2 regions of the Paenibacillus sp. LX16 genome follow, and region 1 is predicted to be linked to the other one. Evidence: predicted binding sites of a transcription regulator. Region 1 holds the regulator's gene; the other holds the start of a gene.

Region 1 (13,252 bases):
TCCGTATGATAACACATCTACTTCATCATACCGCGTTTATTGAGCTTTTTCCAATAATTTCGGTTTGGCAAAGATCATACGGCCGGCTGAAGTCTGAAGTACACTCGTGACCAGCACCTCCATCAGAGAGCCAATATAGTCACGTCCGCCTTCTACAACAATCATCGTGCCATCATCCAGATAGGCTACACCCTGCCCATGCTCCTTGCCGTCTTTAATAATCTGCACCATAATTTCCTCACCGGGCAGTACGACAGGCTTCACTGCATTCGCCAAATCGTTAATATTCAGCACTGATACACCTTGAAGCTCGCATACTTTATTCAGGTTAAAATCATTAGTTACAACTTTACCCTGTAACACCTTTGCCAGCTTGACCAGCTTACTGTCGACCTCTGAAATCTCCTCAAAATCACCTTCGTAAATGAGCACATTCACATCCAGTTCTTTTTGGATTTTATTCAAAATATCCAAACCCCGCCGTCCACGATTACGCTTAAGCAAATCGGATGAATCTGCAATATGCTGAAGCTCCTCCAGCACAAATTCAGGAATTACAATCGTTCCTTCAATAAAACCTGTCTTGCAAATATCCGCAATACGTCCATCTATAATGACGCTGGTGTCCAATATTTTATGCTCCTCCAGCTTGCGTTCTTCTACACCCGTTCCCCGACCAAAAAAACCAGAACTCCAAAAGGATGACAGCTCGTCCCGCTTTTCTAGTCCAACCATCAATCCTACATATCCGCATATCACGGTAACAGCGGTCTGGATAAGTTGACCCGGGGCCCCCAACCATGAAAAAAGCGGATAAACTGCTAAGGAAAGCGTCAATCCCACCGCTAAACCAATCACACCTGCCATCATCTCGTTCATCGGAATTCGTACCAAGCCTTCAATGCCCTGCTGCAATCGACTTGCCACGGATGCCCCTGCGAATGAACACCCAACCATAAATAGCACTGCTCCCGCCATCATCCAAACAATCATTCCCGGTAAAGACCCATCACTCAACCATTGTGGCATCCACGATACAATACCTCCTACCCGCTGGCATAACGTATAGCCAAACCATGCTCCGCACAATCCTGTAAAAGTTAAAATAGCCTTTCTCCACATTGAGTCTCTATACCTCCTTTATTTTCTTTTCATATAGTCTGCTACTTATTGGATACATAGCATTTCTCTTACCAGTATGATCCATTTCCCACATAACTAACCCTGTGTTTTCACTTTTTATGCATAAAAAAAGCATTTATCTCCCTGAAATGATCCAAGGAAATAAATGCTTACTCTTGTTCTTACTTGATACTAGCGCTGTGAATGACGATATTGATCGTCCTGTTCTTCCTGACTGGAACGCTCCCGATCACGTCCACGTCTGCGTGACAGCTTACGAATGTTCAGCTTCATACCATACAATGCATACAGCACCAGCGGTACAAAAATCAGCTTCGACAGCTGGTCAGGGAATTTAACAGCCAACACCACCGCTGCAATTACGACCCATGGAGCAACCCAGATCGCTTTTTTCGGGAGGCCGACCTTTTTAAAATTCGGATATCTCATGGAGCTGACCATCAAATAAGAAACCAGCAACATGGCAATCGACATGTATAACAATGAAATATCGTTATGGAATAAGGACAAAGTGGCTAATACGCCACCTGCTGCCGGAATTGGCAAACCCGTAAAATAACCTGGTACACCAGGACGTACGTTAAATCGAGCCAAACGCAACGCTCCGCACATCGGGAAAATGGCAGTAACCGTCCAAGCGAGAGCCGAATTCGCATCATGAAAAGCAACCATGTACATAATAACTGCGGGAGCAACACCAAAAGATATCATATCTGACAAGGAGTCCAGTTCTTTACCGAATTCGCTTTGGGCATTCAGGACCCGGGCCATTCTTCCATCCAGTCCGTCCAACAACATGGCGACAATAACCATAATAGCGGCAAGACTGTATTTTCCGTCTACAGCCAATAAAATGGCGATCATTCCGAGAAACAAGTTACCTAAGGTACACATGTTCGGAATTGATTTGGTAATCATCTCTTCACCTCAATGTATGAATTGTTCCATTATAATCCTTTCACTGTATTACATTTACATTTGCCTGTCAATGAAAACTTGTTCCTGCAAACGTTTAAGACCTTCTTTAATCGTACGCGCACGAACCTCTCCAATACCATCCACTTCATCCAGTTCTTCTATCGTTGCTGTGATGACATGTGGAAAACGTCCAAACCGCTCCACCAGATTATGAATAATCACATTCGGCAAACGCGGTATCTTGTTCAGTACCCGATAGCCACGTGCAGCAATATACTCCTCTGATGTCGCAGCTGAAGAAGGGTAGCCTAGTAAACGTACAATATGATTCACATCCAACAATTCGTCATCCGTAGAACGTTTGAGTCCCAATATAATTTCACGAATCTTCTCGTCGCTATCGTCTTTGGCATAATCCTTATACAGCAACCAAGCTTCTTCCTCAATGTTGCTGACAAGCTCTTCCATCTGCATACTAATCAGACGGCCCTCATTTCCGAGCTCGTTAATAAATCGTTTGATTTCCATTTTGATGCGTAGCACCATTTCGATCCGCTGGATGACATTAACGACCTCCGGCATGGTAACCAGCTCTTCAAATTCAGATGCTGTCAAATTGGTAGAGGCTTGCCCCAACACGGATCTATATTTTTCTAACGTCTGAATAGCCTGATTGGCTTTCGTTAAAATAACCCCGATTTCCTTGAGCGCATACCGTAATGTGCCCTGATACAAGGTAATAATATTACGCCGCTGGGAAATCGACACAACTAATTTGCCAGTTTGCTTTGCAACTCGTTCTGCTGTCCGGTGCCGAATTCCTGTTTCAATTGAAGAAATAGAGGAGTCCGGAATCAGTTGCGTATTGGCATATAAAATTCGTTTTAAATCCTCGCTCAATATGATTGCGCCGTCCATTTTAGCCAACTCATACAAATAGTTCGGCGAAAAATCACAATTGATGGAGAAACCGCCATCCACGACTTCCATAACTTCTGGGCTATAGCCAACAACCAGAAGAGCACCCGTTTTGGCACGCAAAACGTTTTCCAACCCGTCGCGAAAGGGAGTTCCCGGTGCCACAAGCCGCAGCAAATCGTTCATTTTATCCAGTTGGCTCGCTTCTTTCATTCTCAATGCCCCCTAATCTAATGCGGCTGCCAGTGCATCTGCCACCGTTCCTACTCCTATAATTTGTATCCCTTTCGGATGTGTCCAACCCTTCAAGCTTTTCTCCGGCATGATCACCCGTTTGAAACCTAGTTTCTCCGCTTCTCGTACTCGCTGTTCTGCTCGGGATACCGCGCGCACCTCACCTGTCAGTCCCACCTCGCCAAAAATCACATCGTACGGCTTGGTAGGAGCATCCCTAAAGCTGGAAGCAATGCTCACAGCTATAGCCAAATCCACCGCCGGTTCATCCAGCTTCACGCCTCCGGCTACGTTGAGATAAGCGTCCTGGTTTTGCAAAAACATGCCCATCCGCTTTTCTAGCACGGCTATGATTAATCCCATTCGATGATGGTCGACTCCTGTGCCCATTCGGCGCGGAGATGGGAAATGCGTAGCTGCAATCAATGCTTGCAGTTCAACCAATACAGGTCGGGTTCCCTCCATACTGGCTACAACAGTAGAACCCGCCACCCCCAGTGGTCGTTCAGACAGGAATAGTTCAGAAGGATTCGACACCTCACGCAAACCGCTTTCAGCCATTTCAAAAATACCAATTTCATTTGTAGAACCGAAACGATTTTTAACTGCACGCAAAAGCCGATACGTATGATGACGCTCTCCTTCAAAATAAAGCACACAATCGACCATATGTTCCAACAAACGCGGACCTGCAATGGCCCCTTCCTTGGTCACATGTCCTACCAATACCGTAGCAATACCTAGCCCCTTGGCAATTCGCATAAAGCGTGAAGTACACTCTCGCACCTGAGCCACACTACCTGGTGCACTCGTCACCTCAGGCAAATATACAGTCTGTATCGAGTCGATGACCAAAAACTCCGGCTTCAAGCTGTCCACCGCTTCTTCAATCGTCTCCAAATTCGTCTCACATAATACGTATAGGCTGGGGGACAAGGCACCGAGCCGATCTGCACGGAGTTTCGTTTGACGGACAGATTCCTCGCCAGACACGTACAGCACCTTTAAACCAGTTAAAGCCAGTTCATTAGATGTTTGCAGCATGAGCGTAGATTTACCGATTCCCGGATCACCGCCCACCAAAACGAGCGAACCCGGCACCACACCTCCACCGAGTACTCGATTCAATTCGCCAATTCCCGTCAAAATTCGTGTTTCTTTGCCACTCTCCACCTCTATAATAGGGAGTGGCTTGTCTTTTGTGCTATGAGTAAGAAGGGAAGACCCCATTCCTTGAGTTTTTACAACGCTTTCCGTTTCTTCGACCATGGAATTCCATGCCTGGCATCCAGGACATTTTCCGTACCATTTGGGCGATTCATAACCACATTCCGTACAGGAAAATTTAGTTTTCACTTTAGCCATACTTTGTTCCCTGGCTCCTTATTGACGACGATGATGTCAAATTTATGTTCATACAGCCCAGAAAGAGCTGTAACAATAAAAGTTTACCATTGAAGCTTGGCGGACGTAAAGCAATATCACAAACTTTCCCAAAGCATTTACCCAACCATTTCACCGTGTTTTATACACAAAAAGGGTGTCTTCGCAATAGCTTTCCAGCCTGCGAGACACCCTTTTCTACTATTTATTTAGTAAACTGCTTTAGGACTTGGCAGATACATTATCCTTTTTCGTTACAGTCAATGCACCGTTCTCCTCATCAATGAAGAGAGAGTCACCTTTAGTGATGTTGCCAGTCAATAGTTCCTCGGACAGGCGATCTTCAATATGCTTCTGGATTGCACGACGCAATGGACGCGCACCATACGCTGGATCAAAGCCTTCCTTGGCAAGGAATTTTTTAGCGTTGTCTGTCAACTCGAAGTCCACCTCATACTCATTCAGGCGCTTACGCAGCTCTTCAGACATGAGTGACACAATTTCGGCAATATGTTTTTCTTCGAGAGAATGGAAAACGATAATTTCATCAATCCGGTTCAAGAACTCAGGACGGAAGCTTTTCTTCAGTTCATCCATCACTTTGCCCTTCATATTATCGTAATCCGCCCCAGCGTCCACTACAGCTGTAAAGCCAAGCGTGGAGTTACGTTTAATCGCCTGTGCACCAACATTAGATGTTAGGATGATGAGTGTGTTACGGAAATCGACGACACGACCTTTGGAATCTGTTAGACGACCATCTTCCAGCACTTGCAGAAGAATATTGAATACTTCTGGGTGTGCTTTTTCAATTTCATCCAGCAACACAACTGAGTATGGCTTACGACGTACCTTCTCAGTCAGTTGACCGCCTTCTTCATATCCAACGTACCCTGGAGGTGCTCCTACCAGACGGGACGTGGAGTGCTTCTCCATATATTCGGACATATCAATACGGATAACCGCATTTTCATCTCCAAACATGGATTCAGCCAAGGCACGTGCCAACTCTGTTTTACCAACCCCAGTTGGGCCGAGGAAAATAAAGGAACCGATTGGACGCTTCGGATCTTTCAGTCCGGCACGTGCCCGGCGAATCGCCCGGCTTACTGCCTTAACTGCTTCATCCTGTCCAATTACCCGCTCATGCAGCAACTCTTCCATATTCAACAAACGGTGTGTTTCTTCCTCTTTCAGCTTGCTGACTGGAACACCTGTCCAGATTGCAACGACTTGAGCGATATCCTCTGGGGTAACTTCGGAATCTGTACGACCCTGTTGTTCTTTCCATTGGTTTTTCGTCACGTCTAACTCTTCACGGATTTTTTGCTCTGTATCACGCAGCGCTGCCGCTTTTTCAAACTCCTGACTTTGTACCGCTGAATCCTTTTCTTTACGAATATCCTCCAGACGGTTTTCCAGCTGTTTCAGGTTTGGCGGTACAGTGTAAGAATTCAGCCTTACTTTGGAGCCCGCTTCATCAATAAGGTCAATAGCCTTATCTGGCAGGAAGCGGTCGGTGATATAACGATCTGACAATTTTACGGCCGCTTCAATAGCCTCATCTGTGATCTTTACACGGTGATGCGCTTCGTAACGGTCACGCAGACCATACAGAATTTGAATCGCCTCTTCTGGAGAAGGTTGATCCACTGTAATTGGTTGAAAACGACGCTCCAAAGCAGCATCTTTCTCAATATATTTGCGGTATTCATCCAGCGTGGTCGCACCGATGCATTGCAGCTCGCCACGTGCCAGAGCAGGTTTCAGGATGTTGGACGCATCAATTGCGCCTTCCGCTCCACCAGCACCAATCAGCGTATGCAACTCATCAATGAACAACACGATATTACCCGCTTGACGAATCTCGTCCATAATTTTTTTCAAACGATCCTCGAATTCACCACGATACTTGGTGCCTGCTACCACAGAACCCATATCCAGTGTCATTACGCGCTTGTCACGCAACGTTTCGGGAATCTCATTCGCTATGATTTTTTGGGCCAATCCTTCGGCAATCGCTGTTTTACCTACCCCAGGTTCACCAATCAGAACCGGATTGTTCTTTGTACGGCGGCTGAGCACCTGAATTACGCGTTCAATTTCCTTGCTACGCCCAATAACAGGGTCCAGGTTGTTTTCCTTCGCAGATGCCGTCAGATCGCGTGCCAGACTGTCCAGAGTTGGCGTGCTGACATTAGCTGGAGCACCGTGATGGCTGGAAACAGCCTCGCTGCTGCCGAGTAATTGAAGCACTTGCTGACGCGCTTTGTTCAGACTGATGCCCAGGTTGTTCAGTACGCGTGCTGCTACGCCTTCGCCTTCACGAATAAGACCGAGCAAAATATGTTCTGTACCTACATAGGTATGGCCCAGTTTGCGGGCTTCATCCATAGACAGTTCGATGACTTTTTTGGCGCGTGGAGTATAAGCAATGTTCGTCGGTTGCTCTTGACCGCGTCCAATCAGCGTTTCCACTTCATCCTGGATTTTTTCCAGTCCCAGCCCTAAACCGATTAAGGCTTTTGCTGCTATTCCTTCACCTTCACGAATGAGGCCTAGCAAAATGTGTTCTGTGCCAATGTTGTTGTGTCCCAATCGAACAGCTTCTTCCTGAGCCAAAGCAAGCACTTTCTGTGCACGTTCCGTAAATCTTCCAAACATCATATATCCTGCACCTCCACAGTGTGTATTTCAGATCATTCTATATATTAAAGGGTTGTGCCTAATTTTTGCCGGATCAGCTTCGCCCGGTACATATCGCGCTCACCGGTATTCATTTTATCTCCAAAGCTTTTTTGCAGGAATCCGGGTTGTGTCATCACATTCAGCTCATTCATCGCTGCGGTGGAAGGACGCTCCAAAATTCCCAAATCTACGCCGAGACGTACATCCGACAGACGCTGTGCAGCCTCCTTGGAATCCAACACCGCTGCATATGACAAAATACCGAATGAACGCATCACCCGATCTGTAATTCGCAGCATAGATTCATTCATCAGCCGTTCTCTGGCAGAACGCTCGTGCTCAATAATTTGTAGCACCACGCCATGAAGATTCTCAATAATTTCCGCTTCGGTTTGTCCCAGTGTAATCTGATTAGATACCTGAAACAAATTTCCGACCGCTTCGCTGCCTTCACCGTAAATGCCGCGAACTGTAAGGCCTACCTGTGAAACAGCAGACAATATACGATTGATTTGATGAGTCATGACTAATGCGGGCAAATGCATCATCACCGAAGCTCTCATACCTGTGCCGACATTCGTCGGACAACTGGTCAGAAAACCTCTCCGATCATCAAATGCATAATCAACATGCGCTTCAAATGCATCATCAATAATCATAGCGCGTTCCCAAGCTTCCCTAACCTGACATCCCGGATATAAGCACTGGATACGCAGATGATCCTCTTCGTTTATCATAACACTAACCGATTCATCATCGCTAATTAAAACAGCACCGTTACGAGATTCGTTCGCCAAATTAGGACTAATCAAATGCTTCTCAACCAGCACCTGCTTGTCGATCTCATCCAACTCGGATATTTTCAACGTATGAAAAGTACCAAAACCGCCTAAATCATCATACTGAAGGATATCCGTCAAGCGTTGAAGTACTTCTTCCGACTGCTGATTGGTAGCAAGCATGGGAAAAGGCAGATGCTGCAAGTTACGCGCAATTCTCACCCGGCTGCTAATGACAATCTCCGAATCCGCAGCATCACCACGCATCCAGTCACTTAGCGGCTTCTCCGTAAACCGAATATTGGGCATTACGCATCCCTCCTACTCTTCACAAACTTTACTCTTCAGTCATTTCTTTTTCAAGCTTTCTGATTTGATCCCTAAGCTCAGCTGCTGATTCGAATTCTTCCTGTACAATATGCTGTTGCATTTCTTTTTTCAAATCGTCAATTTGCCGTTTAACCTTCAGTCGGCCTCCAGTGCGAACCGGAACTTTACCAACATGATTCGTACTGCCATGCACACGCTTGAACAGAGGGTCCAAACGACTATCAAAATATTGGTAGCACGACGGGCATCCGAAACGTCCCAGCTTACTAAACTGTGCATAGGTCATACCACAGTCCTTGCATTGCAGGTTCTGCGGACTACCGTGCCCTGGAGATTGGCTCTTTGTGCTGGAGTCAAAATCCAGCATCCCCGACAACAAGCTATGAATCGAAAAGCCGTTAGGTGTTCCAGGGATCATCTCCCCTTTTTCCTTGGCACACGTCTCACAAATATGAAACTCTGTCTTTTCGCCATTCACAATTTTGGTGAAATGCAAAGTTGCCGGCCGCATATTACATTCTTGGCACAGCATAAAAGCACCTCCTTCAATGTCAGGATTTATACCAACCCCTACATCCAAACGTTAGTCTCTATTCACACACTATTTGGTCGCCAGCAACGAAATCAGCATAGCCTTAAGCAATCTGGCTCGCAGTTGATCACGATAGGGGAGCTTCAGCAATAATGTATCCCTCGATAAAGCAGCCTTCATTAGACTAGCTTCCCTTTTGCTTAAAAAATGGGCTTCCTCTAACTGATAAATCAGTCCTTCTGCTGCCGATTGGCTAATTTCCTCCCCAATGCTCTGATGAAGATGTGTATGGATGGCATGCTGCGCAGGCAGCTGAATTCGCTGAATACGAATGTAGCCCCCACCACCGCGTTTACTTTCCACCACATAGCCTTTTTCCAGCGTAAACCGAGTGCTAATTACATAATTAATTTGCGACGGCACGCAGGAAAAGCGGTCAGCCAGATCATTGCGCTGAATCTCCACTAAACCTTGGGGACTTTCCAGCAATATACTCTTCAAATATTGTTCAATAATATCGGAAACATTGCGCATTTCATCATCCTCCACTAACGGAAACGCAAGTATTCAAGTACATTTCACGCTCCACAGAGTCCGCCGTATATTGAACTTAACCAAACGGTAAAGTCACGAATCTAAGCTGTATTTAGGCTATTGCCTGTTCTACATCCAGTGGAATTGTACCGTTTTGTCTCTAGTGTGGCCTTTATTTGCGATTAATCATACACTTCTCTTATGTTCATAAGAGTCAGCTCCTAACTATACGCAAATCATTTCGATCCTCATTTACTTCTTTACTATCAAAATACTTTATACGGCCAATCCATCAGCATAATACTTCTACAGCATTACACGAGGCTTGATTGACTTTGACTTTCTTTGACTATATTCATATTATAGCACATTATTCATTTTTGCCAAGGGGTCAATACCATTTTTCGCAATCTAATTATGTTTTATACAATACCCTAAAAAAACTCTTCCCATTACAGAAAGAGTTTTGAAAATTACAATAACCACACAAGTTATGTTCCCTGAAAGATGGAGCCTAAGAACAACTAAATGGGCCTTTATCAGAAAAAATCCAATAAGAACGTTTGTTTTACCGGTATTACACGTTTAAGGGCAGACACAGACTCACTGCTACCTTCAATACGCCCCCACTTATACAGATCATCAGCCTGCTGATAGCCAAGCATCAGAGTCGTCAGTGACTGAATCCCAAGTTTCAAGTCAGCTACTATGGCGTTTTCAGATGAAATGCTTTTATTCACTCTCTCCAGATGCCCTTGCCCTTTCGTCGTAATCGTTAATCTCCATAATCCATCATTCCATGGAGCATACCGATCAGTCAGATTTAAGGTTAAACTTGTTTCCTCTCCAATCTGTTCAAAAGGGTACCTTTCTATAAAAGCAGCTGCATCCACAATACGACCCATAAAATAAGGCACAGTTTCCTGTTGAATTCGTGGATCATCGAGTAAAAATGGTAAATTGTCATCTGCTGGAACGTAAATAAATTTGCCTTGGGTTATCATTGAGTCATGATTTGCAAAATAAGTCCATAAAGCCCGACGAGCCGTCTCATTTTCATATACCAACTCATCACAATTCAACTGTTTATCTTCAATTTTGTATAGTGCATATCCCTGAGGATCTCTTGTTTCTGAGTAATATACCACAGTTCGATAGTTCTCATTTAAAATCCGCTCTTGCCACCATTCCTTATCTCGTACCAGCGTGCCATTATAACGAGATACATACGCTTGATACACTTGGTCCAGTTCTAAAATATTTTTTACACCGCGTTTGACTGTACCCTCTGTTTTAAGTTTTGCAGGGAATTTTTCAATGGGAATGACGTATTTTTTGTACTCTGTATACGTTTCCCATCCAAATTTACGATAGAAGGCAAAGGAGAATGGATGCAAAAAAGAAAGGCTTTGTCCCGCAGACTTCATCTCTTCAAGTGCATGCGTCAATAAACGTGATACCATGCCTCCGCGACGTTTTTCTGGCCATGTTGCCACACCAGCAATGCCCCCCATATCAAAAACCTGACCGTTTATGTATACCTGAAGCGGTAACAAAGTCAGTTTAGCATTTAAGTCATGTCCGTCGAATATTCCCCATGTTTGTTCTGGTTTGAATTTCTTCTTGGCCTTTTCCAGATCCTCTAGGGACATTGTAAACTGAAATGCATATTGAGATAATTCAATAGCCGCTTCAAATTCCTCACGCTGTAATTGTCTGATCTCCATATCTTCATCACCTCGCTCGTATACTTGGACATCCATAAAAAAGATTACACACTTAGAGTGTGGCAAACCCCATTCTCTCTGTCAACCTTAGAAACAGGTGGTCATCCAAAAAAACATAAAAAAAAGGATGATAATCTCAGTGAGATTATCATCCTTTTCACTTTAAAAACATAAAAAAAAGGATGATAATCTCAGTGAGATTATCATCCTTTTCACTTTTGCTTGGCGACGTCCTACTCTCCCAGGACCCTGCGGTCCAAGTACCATCGGCGCTGGAGGGCTTAACGGTCGTGTTCGGGATGGGTACGTGTGGAACCCCTCCGCTATCGCCACCAAACATGAATTTGCTGTGCAAATTCTTCCGTACGGTTATTCGGTTCATCACTTATCGTGTGAATGAATAGCCATGCGCTTGTTGTATGTATTTCTACATACCTTCAAGGTTACACCCTGAAAACTGGACCCGAAACTTATTTGCGTCTTATTTTAGGATAAGCCCTCGACCGATTAGTATTGGTCAGCTCCATGCATTACTGCACTTCCACCCCCAACCTATCTACCTCGTCGTCTTCAAGGGGTCTTACTAATTGGGAAATCTCATCTTGAGGGGGGCTTCACGCTTAGATGCTTTCAGCGCTTATCCCTTCCGTACATAGCTACCCAGCGGTGCTCCTGGCGGAACAACTGGTACACCAGCGGTACGTCCATCCCGGTCCTCTCGTACTAAGGACAGCTCCTCTCAAATTTCCTACGCCCACGACAGATAGGGACCGAACTGTCTCACGACGTTCTGAACCCAGCTCGCGTACCGCTTTAATGGGCGAACAGCCCAACCCTTGGGACCTACTTCAGCCCCAGGATGCGATGAGCCGACATCGAGGTGCCAAACCTCCCCGTCGATGTGGACTCTTGGGGGAGATAAGCCTGTTATCCCCAGGGTAGCTTTTATCCGTTGAGCGATGGCCCTTCCATGCGGTACCACCGGATCACTAAGCCCGACTTTCGTCCCTGCTCGACTTGTAGGTCTCGCAGTCAAGCTCCCTTCTGCCTTTGCACTCTTCGAATGATTTCCAACCATTCTGAGGGAACCTTGGGGCGCCTCCGTTACTCTTTAGGAGGCGACCGCCCCAGTCAAACTGCCCACCTGACACTGTCCTCGCACCGGTTCACGGTACCAAGTTAGAACCTAGATACGATCAGGGTGGTATCCCAAGGATGCCTCCTCTCAAGCTGGCGCTCAAGATTCTACGGCTCCCACCTATCCTGTACAGATCGTACCCAAATTCAATATCAAGCTGCAGTAAAGCTCCATGGGGTCTTTCCGTCTTGTCGCGGGTAACCTGCATCTTCACAGGTATTAAAATTTCACCGGATCTCTCGTTGAGACAGCGCCCAAGTCGTTACGCCATTCGTGCGGGTCAGAATTTACCTGACAAGGAATTTCGCTACCTTAGGACCGTTATAGTTACGGCCGCCGTTTACTGGGGCTTCGGTTCATAGCTTCGCCCGAAGGCTTACCACTCCCCTTAACCTTCCAGCACCGGGCAGGCGTCAGCCCGTATACTTCGCCTTGCGGCTTCGCACAGACCTGTGTTTTTGCTAAACAGTCGCTTGGGCCTTTTCACTGCGGCCCCCTCGGGCTATTCACCCTACCGAGGCACCCCTTCTCCCGAAGTTACGGGGTCATTTTGCCGAGTTCCTTAACGAGAGTTCTTCCGCGCGCCTTAGAATTCTCTTCTCGCCTACCTGTGTCGGTTTGCGGTACGGGCACCTTCTCCTGGCTAGAGGCTTTTCTTGGCAGTCTGAGATCATGACCTTCGCTACTATAATTTTCGCTCCCCATCACAGCCCAGCCTTACGATGTGCGGATTTGCCTACACACCAGCCTCACTGCTTAGACGGACATCCATCAGTCCGCGTCACTACCCTACTGCGTCACCCCATTGCTCATAACGGATTACGGTGGTACAGGAATTTCGACCTGTTGTCCTTCGACTACGCCTATCGGCCTCGCCTTAGGTCCCGACTTACCCTGAGCGGACGAACCTTCCTCAGGAACCCTTAGG
Region 2 (6,688 bases), 930 kb from region 1:
TGATTACGTTATCTGCAATGTTCAGCAGGTTGTCGATCACGTCGATTTTGTCTTTTACTTTGGAACCGCCGATAATGGCTGTAAAAGGACGGTCTGGATTCGACAGAGCTTTACCAATGACAGACAATTCTCTTTCCATCAGCAGGCCGGAAACAGCTGGAAGAATATGAGCGATACCTTCAGTGGAAGCATGAGCACGGTGTGCCGCACCAAATGCGTCATTTACGAAAACGTCGGCCAGTTCAGCAAATTGCTTCGCCAATTCAGGATCATTCTTTTCTTCTCCTGCATAAAAACGTACATTTTCAAGCAACAGCACGTCGCCGTTTTGCAGTTCAGCCACTTTCGCTTTAACAGCTTCGCCTACCGATTCGTCCACTTTAACTACTGGCTTTTTCAGCAGTTCAGACAAACGTACGCCGACAGGAGTCAGACGCATGGATTCAACAACCTGACCTTTTGGACGTCCAAAGTGACTCGCCAAAATAACTTTTGCACCTTTTTCAATCAGGTAGTTAATGGTTGGCAAGGTTTCACGAATACGCTTGTCATCCGTAATTTTACCGTCCTCAACCGGAACGTTAAAATCTACACGAACAAACACCCGTTTTCCATTCAGTTCTATATCACGTACGCTCTTTTTATTCATCTCCATATTCCTCCGCACCCTTATAATTTTACGAAACAGGAATTTAAGGCACATTTGATATATAAAGAGCGGAAACAATAACCTGTTTCCGCTCTATGTTATTGCTCAATAAGACTGTTCTTATTTAGCCAGTTTTGCGAAGTATTCCAACGTGCGGATCAATTGTGCAGTATAAGACATTTCGTTGTCATACCAAGCTACAGTTTTCACCAGTTGTTTGTCGCCAACAGTCAGAACTTTAGTTTGAGTTGCATCAAACAAAGAACCGAAAGTGATACCTTTGATGTCGGAAGAAACGATTTGATCTTCAGTGTATCCAAAAGTATCAGGATCGGAAGCTTCTTTCATCGCTGCGTTGATTTCTTCAGCAGTTACGTTTTTCTCCAGAACTGTTACCAGCTCAGTCAGGGAACCAGTTGCTACTGGAACACGTTGAGCCGCGCCATCCAGTTTACCTTTCAGCTCAGGAATTACCAGACCGATGGCTTTTGCAGCACCAGTTGTGTTAGGAATGATGTTTTCAGCTGCTGCGCGAGCACGACGGAAGTCACCTTTAGCATGTGGAGCATCCAAAGTGTTTTGGTCGCCAGTGTAAGCGTGAATTGTAGTCATCAAACCTTCGATGATACCGAATTTGTCTTGCAGTGTTTTAGCCATAGGAGCCAGGCAGTTTGTTGTGCAAGAAGCACCGGAGATTACAGTTTCAGTACCGTCCAGAATTTCATGGTTTACGTTATAAACGACAGTTTTCATGTCGCCAGTAGCTGGAGCGGAGATAACAACTTTTTTAGCGCCGCCTTTCAAATGTTTCTCAGCAGCTTCTTTAGTTGTGAAGAAACCTGTGCATTCCAGAACGATGTCTACACCCAGGTCTCCCCAAGGCAGTTCTTCAGGATTGCGGTTAGCCAAAACTTTAACTTCTTTACCGTTTACTTTGAAGAAGCCGTCATGTACTTCTACTTCTCCTTGGAAAGTACCTTGTGTTGTATCATATTTCAACAAATGTGCCAACATTTTGGAATCTGTCAAGTCATTGATTGCTACTACTTCAATACCTTCCACGTTTTGAATCCGGCGGAAAGCAAGGCGTCCAATACGTCCGAAACCGTTAATACCAACTTTAACTGTCATGAGTGAGTTCCTCCCAAAGTTCGTTTAGTTTAGTTTTATATATTCAAGACAGACCCGAAAGCCTGTCAAGACAACACCATTCATAAATCCATATTAACCATTTAAATAATGACTTACAATCTCGGCAGCAGCGCCTTCGTCGGTGACTAGAATGTCTTCTTGCCCGAAACGCAGTACCGCATGAATAGCGGCCGCCTTGCTCTTGCCTCCAGCTACACCTAGAACCGTATCGGTACGCCTAATGTCCTCCAATCGGAGTCCAAGCGTCAGCATTCTGTGAACAACGACGCCATCTTCGTTAAAGTAGTAGCCAAACGATTCGGCAACGGCCCCCTCACTGCTGATCTGGGCAAAGGTTTCGGGATCAAGTTTACGTCTATGTGCCATCGCTATGGCGTTGCCTATCCCGTGAATGATGATACGACTCTCGCGAATCAGGTTCAATATATCCTGAATGTTCGTATCTTCAAGCAAGGAGTTGTAAGCATGATTGCTGAGCAAATCCGGTACATGGAGCAGACGGTATTGAGCGCCTACCTTGCGAGCCATTGTGGAAGCAATTGTGTTGGCCTGCATTTCCATGCTTTCTCCCAAACCCCCGCGTGCCGGTACAAACCACCCACCCTTAAGCGGGCCATTAGAAGGTAGTGCCAGTTGTTCCGCCACGTCGGCAATCGTCGTGCCACCTGTTACAGCGACCACATCCTCGTCGTCCATAACACTCAGCAACGCTTTTGCTCCAGCGCGCCCCAGCTCCTGCTTTGTTAACGGAGAAGCATCCGAATCCCCTGGAACGACAACCACCTTCCTCAAACCATAGGCTTGACGAATCTGGTCCTCCAATTGGGACAGGCCGAACAAGTTGTTCGCAATCGGCTCCAGCTGTTCCAGCAGATCCAGTCCTGCTTTGCTCACCTTCATGCCTACACTCTCAATCTCAATTAGCCCCTGAGCTTTAAGAAGATCGGTTTCGGCGCGCAACACGCGCTCGGTCATGTTCAGTGAAGCTGCCAGCGTTCTGCGTCCAACAACATCGGACAGCATAATCTGATGCAGGATCGTGTACCTTTTTTTCAAAACATCCATGAGGTCGGGCAGAAGCTGCTTCTGTATTTCTAATATCTTTCGCATGCTTTCCACTCCCGCACACTTCTAAGTTCTGTCTCTAATGCTCTATCTCTAACTGGTCTTAAAACGTCCCGGGATAACTTTTTAAGTCCCACGTATATCTTAACCAATATTTGCTCCACATGCAAGTCTATCTGAACCTATATTTCTCAACCATTTGCCTGAATATGCGCATTTAATAAAAGCTTGCAATTCACTGCTGTATATCATATAATCATCTTTGTTTCCAATTAGCTGTTTAATTAGTTAGTTGTTTGCATTGATTGAACTATGCGCCCGTGGTCCAACGGATATGACGTAGGCCTCCGGAGCCTGAGATCGAGGTTCGATTCCTCGCGGGCGCGCCATTTTTAAATGAACGCATAAATGCTTCTATATAGTGTTTTAACCAATAAGAGCGCTGAGGGCTCTTTTTTTTAATCATTAGTTTGACTTTCTTTGACTTTTTGTTTGAAATTGTTTATCATATGGTTAATACGGTAACAGTTTATAAATAAGGGACGTGTAATCGGCATGTCCACCAAATCCAATAACGATATTTAAGGGAGGTTTTTTGACGTGAGCTATGTTCCTATGGTAGTAGAACAAAGTAACCGCGGCGAACGCGCCTATGACATTTATTCCAGACTGTTGAAGGATCGCATTATTTTGTTAGGCTCGGACGTCAATGACGTTGTAGCCAACTCTATAATTGCGCAAATGCTGTTTTTGGCTGCCGAAGATCCTGAAAAAGATATTCACTTGTATATTAACAGTCCTGGCGGTTCCATTACAGCTGGTATGGCCATTTTCGATACGATGCAATACATTAAACCTGACGTATCTACGATTTGCGTAGGTATGGCGGCTTCCATGGGCGCGTTCTTGCTGAATGCAGGCGCCAAAGGTAAACGTTTTGCTTTGCCAAACAGTGAAATTATGATTCACCAACCACTGGGTGGTGCACAAGGCCAGGCAACGGATATCGAAATCCGCGCACGCCGCATTCTGAAAATGCGTGATAAACTGAACCGCATTCTCGCAGATCGCACAGGCCAACCACTGGAGCGCATTGAAAAAGATACAGACCGTGACTACTTCATGTCTGCTGATGATGCCAAGGAATACGGTATTATTGATAAAGTGCTAACTAGCTCCTCTCCAGAAGGTGTATAAGAGAAGAAATTCGGCTCTCGATAGCTGATAAATGAAAAAGCTGCCCCGGATGTTCTTATCCGAAAGGCAGCTTTTTTGCTTTATTGTTTTTAGGTTATAGACAATTGGACTTGTTTATTTCTACTATTCATTCTGTCCCGCAAAAGGCTTTCCGCCTTGAGGCTGCAATTGACCGAACGAATAGGTAAACTCCGGAATTCCATACGCGTATGGCGCATAATCATACAAATCAAACACAATTGTCACTCCACTGTTCGTTACATAAAAATTCTGATCTGCCGCCAGCTCTTTAAATTTGCCGAATCCTTCGCCAGCCTGAAGCGCATCGATTTTTTTCTTCAAATCAGCATTGAGGAACTTTTTGTAGTTCGGATTTGCCTTCAATACGTCAGACAATTGCAGCAGTTTACCATCAGCGAGCGAGAACGTATATCCTTTACGTGCTGTCATGCCATGTGCGCCACCCGTATACGAGTAATCCTGCATAATCACACTCAGAATACCATCTTTGTTATAGGCAATCGCAAAATCATTTCCGAACTCATACGGTCTTTCTGTTGTAGCCTCTCCCTCAGCCATCATCTTTTTGCCTGCTGCCAATATACCCTCTGCATGCTTTTTAAGCATATTGTTAATGGCCTGTTGAGCCTCAGGATTCAGCTGGCTGCCGCTGATTTGCGGGTACTTAATCTTGTAGGACACCTTCGCATTACTCGAAGCTGGAAGGGTTTGAGACGCAATTGTGATCGAATTTAGCTGGCTTTTACTCAGCGTTACTGTTTTCTGAGCTGCATTCCATTGAGCATCTATGCCTAGATAGTCTTTCAGCAGACTCATAGGAATGTATAGCTTCCCAGCGATCTGTTTGGCATCCATGCTACGTGTATTGATTCCATTGACGTTGACGTAGGCATCCGAGGAAGAAGCCATAATGTAAAGTTTATTGTACCCGCTACCTACAGTATATGTCGCTGTTTTCGCATCATAGCTTACTGGAATCCCCAGGCTGTCACGCAGTGCGGCCACCGGAATCATTGTACTCCCATTCACTTTAACACCTTTAGCGGGCAACGTTTTACCATTCCATTGGATGGCGATTCCCGGTTGCTGTGTTGCCGCTTGCTGCTGTTTGGTCGGTGCTGCCTGGATATAGGAAACGGGAACAGCTGCGACTCCTGCGAAAATCCCTGCTGCCAGCAGTGCTGAACCCCATTTTTTCGTATGCTTACTCATATTAAGTATTCCTCCTGTTATTGATTGTGTTGTCTATGCGTAATAATTACTTTTCTTATTATATCTATACCCTATTGTATGTAGTTTACAATCTGTACACTCTCCGATTTCAATATGTACACCTACTAACCCTTAGCTATGACAGACTCATTACAAAAAGGTTTCGATATACAAAAAGAGCCAGCAAGCCAACCTGCGCATGATGCAGGCGGCTTGTGGCTTCGTTTGATGGCCCGTTTTAGTTCATTTCGTATTGAGCCGATACCTGAACTGTCACTGTTACTTGCCCCGATTGTATCTCTGTCCCGCTACCCGCTACATCCAAGAGCGATTTTGACATGGCATTTTCACGTTGTGTAAAGACTTGTGCTTCTCCGCCATCTACCGTCACATTCACAAGAGCACCTAACCCGCGTTTGGCTGCTTTAGCTACAGCACTGGCTTTAGATTGTGCGCTTCCCAATGCCTTAGTAATGGCTTCTTCTTCATAAGTCGAAGGATTTTCCACGGAAAAACGTACATTATCTACGTTATTGGCTCCGGACTTGGTCGCCTCATCCAACAACTGACCGATTTTATCCAAATCGCGGTATTTGACGGAAAGTGTATGGTTGGCAGTGTAGCCTTTGAGCTTCTGCCCTTCTTTTTCGTTATAGGTGTAGTTAGGCTGTACATAAAACTGGCTGGTCTGAATGTCATCTGCGCTGATGCTCCACTTTTCTTTCAGCAGTTGTGTAACCTTGTTCAATTTTGTAGCATTGGCTTTTTGAGCAGCGGCTGCCGTATTCCCTTCCGATTGTACACCGATAGAGAGATAAGCAATATCGGGCTTCGCCAATACTTCCCCGCTTCCAGTCACATTAATTACACCGTTTACCGTCGAAGCTGTTGACGCAGCATAAGCACGATCTGCCCCTGTCCATAATCCTCCTGCTACTCCCCCTGCCATTAATGCTCCTGCGAGAACTGCCGTGGCTACTGTTTTTGTCCAAAGTCTCATTGAATTCAACCTCTTTCTTGTAAATGTTTGTACCTTCCAGACGGAAATGACGGAAAAAGGTTGCAGCCAAGCATACAAATTTCCGAAACAGAGCATGACCACGGGAATTTTAATTATTTATAACTTGAACTTAATACGGTCTCTATATTCAACAAATCCACACATAGAACAGTTAACGGAGGAGCGTTCGAAGACTTTTTTCTGTATACAAAAAAAAGCCCCGAAGGGGCTTTTCACTAAGAGCATACACCATATTACAAAGTAAATCTTTGTTTATTGATTTTCCAGCTCTACCTTACTAACCAGACTTACTAAAGCGTTTACAGCCTGTTCGGCGTCCGCACCTTCAGCACTAATATTGATTTCAGTACCTGTACTGATGGCAAGACTCA

The links. The regulator CtsR, encoded in region 1, represses protease genes until heat stress. The targets are predictions, from matches to a motif close to ATGGTCAATAAAGGTCAAACA.
Region 2: the regulator CtsR is predicted to act here: its motif matches at 3,334-3,354, upstream of clpP (ATP-dependent Clp endopeptidase proteolytic subunit ClpP).

The regions. Positions count from the first base shown of each region.
Region 1 is NZ_CP141152.1:5,139,194-5,152,445, forward strand. Features, by position in the region: gene T3H97_RS23145 (PIN/TRAM domain-containing protein) at 37-1,122, opposite strand; gene pssA (CDP-diacylglycerol--serine O-phosphatidyltransferase) at 1,315-2,061, opposite strand; gene disA (DNA integrity scanning diadenylate cyclase DisA) at 2,116-3,192, opposite strand; gene radA (DNA repair protein RadA) at 3,205-4,578, opposite strand; gene clpC (ATP-dependent protease ATP-binding subunit ClpC) at 4,819-7,263, opposite strand; gene T3H97_RS23170 (protein-arginine kinase McsB) at 7,308-8,372, opposite strand; gene T3H97_RS23175 (protein-arginine kinase activator protein McsA) at 8,401-8,925, opposite strand; gene T3H97_RS23180 (CtsR family transcriptional regulator) at 8,995-9,459, opposite strand; gene T3H97_RS23185 (GNAT family N-acetyltransferase) at 9,999-11,186, opposite strand; rRNA gene rrf (5S ribosomal RNA) at 11,407-11,523, opposite strand; rRNA gene T3H97_RS23195 (23S ribosomal RNA) at 11,674-13,252, opposite strand, start outside.
Region 2 is NZ_CP141152.1:210,438-217,125, reverse strand. Features, by position in the region: gene T3H97_RS00975 (phosphoglycerate kinase) at 1-649, opposite strand, end outside; gene gap (type I glyceraldehyde-3-phosphate dehydrogenase) at 770-1,780, opposite strand; gene T3H97_RS00965 (sugar-binding transcriptional regulator) at 1,874-2,911, opposite strand; tRNA gene T3H97_RS00960 (tRNA-Arg) at 3,181-3,255, shown strand; gene clpP (ATP-dependent Clp endopeptidase proteolytic subunit ClpP) at 3,467-4,063, shown strand; gene T3H97_RS00950 (PdaC/SigV domain-containing protein) at 4,187-5,296, opposite strand; gene T3H97_RS00945 (SIMPL domain-containing protein) at 5,535-6,296, opposite strand; gene T3H97_RS00940 (HPr family phosphocarrier protein) at 6,570-6,688, opposite strand, start outside.